Regions from separate parts of the Paenibacillus sp. UASWS1643 genome, predicted to be linked through region 2. Evidence: riboswitches for the same ligand, from Rfam matches in the RefSeq annotation. Region 2 holds a riboswitch; the other holds the start of a gene.
The links. Region 2 has a riboswitch for glycine ahead of sdaAB (L-serine ammonia-lyase, iron-sulfur-dependent subunit beta). Riboswitches for the same ligand answer to the same signal wherever they lie in the genome.
Positions count from the first base shown of each region.

Region 1 (4,430 bases), on a different contig from region 2:
GAGTCCGTAACCACCAATAAAGCCTGCATCCAGCAATTTCAACTGAAGGGCATCCACGTCGGTTCCTTCAGGAAGTTTAATAACAAACTCATTAAATGTTGGTGCATTAAAAGTAAGGCTAACTCCAGGAATTGCAGTTAATGTATTCAGGGTGTAATGACTCTTTTGCAAATTCAGATCCGCGACATCGATCATACCCTGTTTACCCATGATGGACATATACACAGATGCGCTGAGTGCAAGCAAAGCTTGGTTGGAACAGATGTTGGATGTCGCCTTTTCGCGGCGGATATGCTGTTCACGTGCTTGCAGTGTGAGTACAAATCCACGTTTTCCGTTGCGATCCTTGGTCTGGCCTACAATTCGGCCAGGAATTCGGCGCATATGAGGCTGGGATACGGCGAAATATCCGCATGTCGGGCCGCCGAGTGAAGCGGCGATGCCAAGGGGCTGCGCATCACCTACAACGATGTCGGCACCCAGCTTGCCTGGGGCTTCCAGCAGACCCAGCGATAGCGGGTTGGCACTTACAACGAGTAGGCCCTTGTGCGCATGCACGAGGTTGGCAGCCTGCTTCACATTTTCCACGGCACCAAAGAAGTTCGGACTCTGGATCATGACAGCAGCGGTATCGTCCGATATGGCTGCTTGCAAGGCATCCCAATCAGTGACGCCATCCTTATAACCAATCTCGACAATCTCCAGACGGAGTCCGTGCGCATATGCCTGCAATACCTGACGGGCTTCCGGATGAACAGTACGGGATACGATAAGTTGTTTGCGACGTGTTGCTGCTGCGGCCAGATTACCTGCTTCCGCAAAAGCTGTTGCACCGTCATACATACTGGCATTGGCTACAGCCATACCGGTTAATTCACAGATGTAGGATTGAAATTCGAAAATGGCCTGTAGTTCACCTTGGCTGATCTCAGGCTGATAAGGTGTGTAGGCAGTGTAAAACTCGGAACGGGAAATGACATGATTGATGACGGAAGGAACATGATGATCATATATACCTGCGCCGAGAAAGCTGGCGTGTGTTTCGAAATTGGCGTTGGCGCCGGCTTGTTTGGACATATGACGTGTCAGCGCATATTCATCAAGTTTGGAGGATACGGGCAGCTCGCCCTGATAACGAATCTCTTTTGGAATGTCCTGAAACAGTTCCTCCAGCGTATCCACACCGATGGTTGCGAGCATGGCATTCTGATCTTGCTCAGTCATGGGAATATAACGGTGCTTGCTCATGCTTGATCAGCTCCTTGAGTAAGTGTCTTTGACGTACGTGTCCGTTTATGAAAAGGGGTCTTCACGACCTCGGCTTTCAGTTTCTTCCCTCGGATCTCAATCTCAAGCGGGGTTTCCAGCGCAGCGTATTTGCTGTCGATGAGGGCAAGCCCCAGATTACGCTTCAATGTAGGTGATTGCGTGCCTGTTGTCACTTCACCGATCTGTACGCCTTCGGCGTAAATCGGATAGTGGGGGCGAGGAATGCCGCGCTCCAGCACTTCGATGCCGACCAGTTTACGGGCGGGCCCGTCATTTTTTTGCTGTAACAAGGCTTCGTGTCCGATAAAAGGTCCAGCATTCAGTTTCACAAACATACCAACGCCAGCTTCTAGCGGAGAGATCGTTGCAGATAATTCCTGCCCATACAGAGGCAGCTTGGCTTCAAAACGCAGCGTATCCCTTGCACCAAGTCCAGCCGGAACCAGCCCGTGCTCTTCTCCAGCCTGCATTAATCCATTCCAGACCATAGCGGCCTGATCCGCAGGAACATATAGTTCAAAGCCATCTTCACCTGTATAACCGGTACGGGACAACAGTAATTTTACTCCGCATACTTCAGCATCCGGGACAAAACGAAACGGTTCAATCGAGCTTACATCCGTATCTGTAACTTTCCCGATAATGTCTACAGCCAGTGGACCTTGCAAGGCCAGCAGCGCCGTCTGCTCCGAATCGTTGGTCATGCTTACGCCGGGGATCAGGTGCTCTTGCAGCCATGCCCAATCCTTGTCGATGTTGGAGGCGTTAACTACGAGCATATAATGCTGATCTTCCAGCTTATACACGAGCAGATCGTCCACCACACCGCCATCTGGATAACACATCAGGGTGTACTGGGCTTGACCGGGAACCAGCGTGGTCACATCATTGGTCGTCATTTGTTGCAAAAAAACTTCAGCCTGCTCACCCTGTACTGTGAATTCGCCCATATGGGATACATCGAATAGTCCAGCACGCTCACGCACCGCTTCATGTTCTTTCTGAATTCCGCTAAATTGCACCGGAAGCTCCCAGCCTCCAAAATCAATGCACCGTACGCCTTCGTATTGCTGATATAGTGGGAAGAGTGGTGTTCTAAGCAAATCGGACATCAAATCACCTCATCATGGACCGTCAACCGGCCGGAAATATAATCGTGGATCAATGAAGCAGGGTGTTTTTAAATTTTTCAGCTAGATATTTTCATCACATAAGTATGGTAAGGCAGCTATGGCAGCGCCGTTCGACATCCTGTTTTTCGTTTTTGGGAAAAAGGAAAAGGACAGGCCAAAGAATCGGCATGCCAAGTAGCACGCTGTATTCTAAGGCTCTGTCCCTTGTACCTGAGAGTTACCCCGCTGCAGTTGTGCAGCAGGTTTCCCCTTGGGTGATCATAACGCCCGCACAGGGCGAATAGATGCTCTCCAGAGTTGCGTCCTGTAAAAGTCCTTTTGCCTGAGAGATTCACCCCCGCTTATCGGTGGTTTACTCCTTCGGCGTTACCTCATGTACATCCCGAATCGGGTGTCACGGGTAATCTCTCCCTTTACATTCATCCGCGGGTATAACATAGTCCAATAAACACATTTACTCCTCTCATTAAAACGTGAATCCACTACCGATGTCAAGAACGATATCATTGATAATGAATAAAAACCGAATATTTAATATCATTTTAATGTTATTGTTCGTGTATTTATAAAGAGTGCGCTTACTATTCTAATATTCACCAGTATATGAAGAAAGAGTGTAATCCGGTTACAGGATTTAGAGGTGATCAGCAAATAAATTGTGAGGTATCTTGACATTTGATTCATAAATATCATACGCTATGTTCTGGGAAAAAGGTTAAGGTCAAAGAACGCATGCACTCATTTAATGAAAAGCGAGGCGGATATCGATGAGCGAATTGAAAAGTGATTTCCTGTACAGTGAAGAGCACGAATGGGTTCAAACCGTAGGGGAGGATACTGTACGTATTGGCATTACCGAGTTCGCGCAGCATCAGCTGGGTGACATTGTGTTTGTGGAATTGCCTGACCTTGAAACCAATGTAAAAGCAGAGGACAGCATTGGAACGATCGAATCGGTCAAAACGGTTTCGGACTTGTTCTCTCCCGTCACAGGTTCAATTATTGCAGTCAATGATTCGTTGCAGGACTCACCTGAACTTGTGAACAGCTCTCCTTACGAGGAAGGCTGGATGATTGAGATTCGTGTTGAAGGAGATCTGACAGCAGCATTGTCTACATTGATGAATGCAGATGCGTATCGTAAGCATACGGAAAACTAGTATCAACAACGAACTTGTACTTATTAACATATATTTTATAACAAAATGAAATAAGCTTCATATTGTTTCGACCTGTGTGAGCCGGATGCTTGCACAGGTTTTTTGTGCTTTCCAGGAATGGTTTTGAATAGGGATCGAGGCAGATTGGGGATGTAAATCACCTGATTGGACCAAGCTATAGGTTAGAAAATGATTCTGGAAATGACAAAAGTCATAGGCAGGAAAAGCCTTGTGTACCAATGAGTTCAGCCATTATGCATCGATTGAAACGATTACATAACCTAATGTTGTCATCATTGTTCATGACGAAAGTACGCTTTCATTTCATTGAACAGGAGAGCATTCTCGCTTAGGATTACAGCAGGGGAGAAATGATACCCCTTTCATAAATCATAATCACTTGATCCGAGGAGGATAATACAATGAGTAATTTGGACCAATCGTCCAATTCCAAAGGTGGGCTACGGGTAGGTGTGCAGCGTTTTGGCCGATTCCTGAGCGGTATGGTCATGCCGAATATGGGTGCATTTATCGCCTGGGGATTAATTACGGCTATGTTTATTAAAACAGGCTGGTTCCCTAATGAGACACTTGAACAGCTAGTCGATCCGATGATCAAATATTTGCTGCCACTGTTGATTGGTTACACCGGGGGTACGATGGTGCATGGTCAGCGTGGTGGTGTCGTGGGTGCCATTATGACCATTGGGGTCATCGTGGGTAGTGATATTCCGATGTTCCTCGGTGCCATGATTGCCGGACCACTGGCAGCATGGATCATCAAAAAGTTCGATAAATCCATTGAAGGTAAAGTTAGAGCCGGATTCGAAATGTTGGTTAATAACTTCTCAGCCGGTATTATTGGCGG
Region 1 is NZ_VXKZ01000099.1:100,573-105,002, forward strand. It holds gene gcvPA (aminomethyl-transferring glycine dehydrogenase subunit GcvPA) at 1-1,248, opposite strand, end outside; gene gcvT (glycine cleavage system aminomethyltransferase GcvT) at 1,245-2,381, opposite strand; glycine riboswitch at 2,598-2,699, opposite strand; glycine riboswitch at 2,703-2,825, opposite strand; gene gcvH (glycine cleavage system protein GcvH) at 3,170-3,562, shown strand; gene FE296_RS07485 (PTS mannitol transporter subunit IIBC) at 3,985-4,430, shown strand, end outside.
Region 1: linked by a shared signal. The riboswitch ahead of gcvT (glycine cleavage system aminomethyltransferase GcvT) and the one ahead of sdaAB (L-serine ammonia-lyase, iron-sulfur-dependent subunit beta) in region 2 are both predicted to bind glycine.

Region 2 (4,430 bases):
AGTCAAAGCTGCTAATCCGGATGCCTATATTCTGGGCGAAGTATGGAATGAGTCCTCCTCCTGGCTTCAAGGCGACCAGTTCGATGCGTCCATGAACTATCCGTTTACCGATGCTGTGAATGCTTTCTTTGTGAAAAACACAATGCATGCCGAACAGTTCGCGAACTCCATCGGTCGGCAATTATCCCGTTATCCGCTTCAGGCCAGCGAAGTGGCGTTTAACTTGCTGGACAGTCACGATACCCCGCGACTGCTCACGCTGTGTGAAGGAGACCAGCGCAAGATGAAGCTGGCTGCATTATTCCAGTTCAGTTACATGGGCGCGCCGTGCATCTATTACGGAGACGAGATTGGCATGGACGGCGAGCATGATCCGGGCTGCCGTAAATGCATGGAATGGGATGAAGCGAAGCAGGACCGTGAGTTGCTCGACTTTTATCAAAAACTGATCTCCCTGCGTCATGCTCATCCTGCCCTCCGTGCAGAAGGCACCGTTCGTTTCCTGCAGGCTCGCTCGGATGGCAGCCAATTGGTATTCGAACGGCAGAATGAAGAGGAACGCATTCTGGTTCTGTTCAATCGCTCGGAAGAGACGGCTATTGTCGAGCTGGAGGCTGGTGACGAGGAATGGACCGAGCTATTCGGTGGAAACCATCGTACCGCCAAGGATGATGACGTGCTTGCCATTGAATTGCCTGCGTATGGATATGCCGTACTGAGTACGTCTGTGAGCAAGGACTAGATCAGATTACACATACATCTGAAGTCACATATTAGTAACCTGGCTTCGCATCATTTGACAGCATAAAAACAAGCGTCCTGCAGAACCCGGATTCGGGTTCGCGGACGCTTGTTTTGTATTCGCCATTATACATAATAATGTCACTGATCATATCCCGGTAGTCCCAGTTCAGCTTAAACCTGAGGGTCCGTGTCCACTTGAGCATTGTCCGCCCCACTTGTAGTTGTGTCAGAATCCGCTGTCTTCGGCTCCATCTCCGGCTCTGCACGCTTGGCCTTCGGTTTTGCCAGCTTCTGCATCATTTTACGGCCAGTTGGCGTCTGAGCCAACCCGCCTTGGGCTGTCTCCCGGTGACGGCTCGGCATCGCACTGCCTACTTCCAGCATAACGTCGATGACTTCATCTGACGGAATAGCACTACGCACTCCGGCCAGGGCCATATCAGCCGCAGCCAGCGCCGTAACTGCACCCAATCCGTTACGGACGATGCATGGAATCTCAACGAGGCCTGCGACCGGATCGCAGATAAGGCCCAGTGTATTTTTCAACGCCAAGCCTACGGCATGAACGACCTGTTCCGGTGTACCTCCACGCAGTTCAACCATGGCACCTGCAGCCATGCCGATCGCGGAACCCACTTCTGCCTGACAGCCCCCTTCCGCACCGGAGATAAATGAATTGTTGGCGATAACATAACCGATCGCTCCCGCGCAGAACAACCCATTCACCAAATGTTCGTCCGTCCAGCCAAATCGCTCCTGTGAGCTAATAAAAACACCGGGGATGATGCCGCAGGAACCGGCTGTTGGTGTTGCCACAATCCGGCCCATGGAGGCATTTACTTCAGATACACACAGGGCATACGCCATGGCAAGTGCGGAAGCATCTCCTGAGCAAGTCTCACCCTTGCGAATGTACTCGGCCATTCTTTTACCGTCTCCACCCGTTAATCCACTGCGTGAAGTGGTATCTTCCGTTAACCCTTTACGTACCGCTTCCTTCATCACCTGATAATATTCAGACATCTGTTTCACAACATCCGCTTCCGGTGTATTGGTCTCCTGAACCTGCTCCTCGATCATCAGTTGAGCAATCGTTTTGGATTCCGCTGTACAGATCGTATTCAGTTCGTGTAAATGTTTAAATCGCATCCGAATCAACTCCTCTCTTCAAATCGATGACACGAATGTCCAGTACATGATCCAGCTCCTTCAGACGCTTGAGCATATCAGGATTCGGCACGCCATCCATCTCCATCGCAGTAAGCGCTTCGCCATCACGGGCTTTCCGGTCCACCTGCATATACCCGATGTTAACCCCGGATGAACTGATCGTGGACGTTACCGAGGCAAGCACCCCTGCTTTGTCCGCATGCCGCAGCACGAGTGTCGGAAACTCACCACTAATCTGAACACGAAAATCATTCATCGCATGCACCGATACACTACCACCACCAATAGAAGCACCAATTAAGGAACATGTACGCCCTTCATGCCACAACTCAATTTTGACCGTATTCGGATGAGGAGCAGGCAGGCCACTTGTGTAAAATTCAACCTCCATGCCCGCTTCCTCTGCATATTGCTCTGCATCCGGGATACGCGGATCGTCTGTGACATAATCCAGCAGACCGCCGATCAGTGCCAGATCTGTTCCGTGCCCCTGATACGTATCAGCAAATGAGCCGTATAGTGTCAACCGGGCACGTTCGGGCGTACCACCTAGCCACTGACGAGCGATTCTTCCGAGCCTTGCTGCTCCAGCTGTATGTGAACTTGAAGGCCCCGTCATCGACGGACCAATAATTGAGAAAACATCTTTAAATCGCACCTTGTAACCCTCCAATTGTATTCGTCATTTCCATCCAGATCCCATGCCATAATGTTCCTTTATTACTGAATGATGACATCAAAAAAGGACAGAAGAAGGCCTCAGGCCCTCTCTCTGTCCTCGATACCTGAGAGTTTCACGATCAGCAGTGTCTCACGACAAGGTGCATTGCCTGCGATTACAGACAAGTCACCGGACTAACTGATCATATACCCCTTGGGTGGCGCAATTCGCGCACTCTCCAGAGTTGCGTCCAACGATGGTACATTTACCTGAGAGATTAACCACTGGGCCGGGTGCGCAGCAGCTTGCTCCTTCGGTGCCTGAACACTAGCCATTTTGCTCGGCTAATTCAGGTCTCTCCCGCTCGTTATCATCCGCTGTATGGAACCATTCTGAGCGAATGTCAGAACAGTAATGGAAATCGTTCATTCTTCTTCATTAAGATTAATCGACCGGAAGATCAGTGTCAACAAACTTAACGATTTCTTTGGATGTATTTCCTTCATTTTCGATTGAATCGATAAAACCAGAATATTTTGTCAGCTTTCATCACATTAAAACGATAAAAAGAACTTGTAAACAGCTTATTTCATTTCCCTTCAATTCATAAAGCGCTTACTACTATTTATGATATTGTCCACGAAACTGTTCGGGTATTCAGGCAACCATTATATTTGAACCACACTGTTCGTAGCCCTTCCGGATCTGTACACCCTAATTCACAGTTCGTAGAAGATACTCTCGTTCTGTACATAGGGTCTGCAATACTTGCTGCATAACTTCGGCATGCGGTCTTTCATCCATTCGTGTCTCGACTCATTCGCCATCTGAAAGGCATAATAACCCAGTGTAAAGATCAACATGAACCCTTCCATTAATCGGATATCACGATCCGTCAGTGGTCCGATCTGTTTGGTATAACCTGATAAGAATATGTCACGTTCCTCCCGGTTGAACATAAGTGCTGCCCCTCCGGCATCGAAAAGATAATAACCATAACCGTGTAGGCAAAAATCAATCATGGACATCCCCTGATCCGTTATCAGCAGATTGTTGCGAGTAATATCCCCATGAATGATCCCCCATGTCCCTGCGTGCTGTGGGTACGTTGCTAGCTGCTCATTAATGTTCTCAAACGTCTCACGAAGCAGATCGAAGTCTTCCGTTGTAAAAATCCCCAGTCGGACACCTTCCTCCAGCTGCCCTAACATGACCAAATTCTCATGGACATTGCCATATGCCGGGCGTACCTTAGTTCGATCTGTCTGATTCTGCACACGTCCATATTGATGAAGCATCTGCAGTTGTGCCCCAAGATCATAGATCTGCTCTGTTGTCAGGCGTTCTCCCTGCTGGATGTCCCTCCCCTCAATCCACTCCAGTACTGTACAACAGATCTCTTTCCCTGCCTCACTTGTCCATACCGTGACACATTCACCGGATGCATTGCGTACCGGATGTTGCACGCGCAATGCTGTCGTTGCATTTAACTCATGAAGCAGGTTCATCTCTGCCTCCAGCGCAGGAGGCGTATGCTGAATGCCTGACATACTTGCATATGCGGCTTGATGTATACGCAGCAGATACTTCTGCCCGCTCGCTTCATCCACGACATGGTACGTCAGATTCTCGTTGTGACGAATATAGGAAACGACAGGTTTTTCAATCGTGTAGTTCTGTATGATATCCGCTGCCATGTGATCATAAGACATCTTATCCGTATTGATCATCAACATCTCCTTCGGAGTTATGTAAACGTTCTCTTCACACTAAATATCGTAGCATAATGTTTATCCTGCATACAGAAAATTCCACTAAAATTACAAATTAAAAAAGCACAACCCCCGACCAACTG
Region 2 is NZ_VXKZ01000107.1:143,416-147,845, reverse strand. It holds gene FE296_RS14070 (alpha-glycosidase) at 1-742, shown strand, start outside; gene sdaAA (L-serine ammonia-lyase, iron-sulfur-dependent, subunit alpha) at 916-1,893, opposite strand; gene sdaAB (L-serine ammonia-lyase, iron-sulfur-dependent subunit beta) at 1,883-2,572, opposite strand; glycine riboswitch at 2,685-2,819, opposite strand; glycine riboswitch at 2,824-2,948, opposite strand; gene FE296_RS14055 (phosphotransferase enzyme family protein) at 3,295-4,305, opposite strand.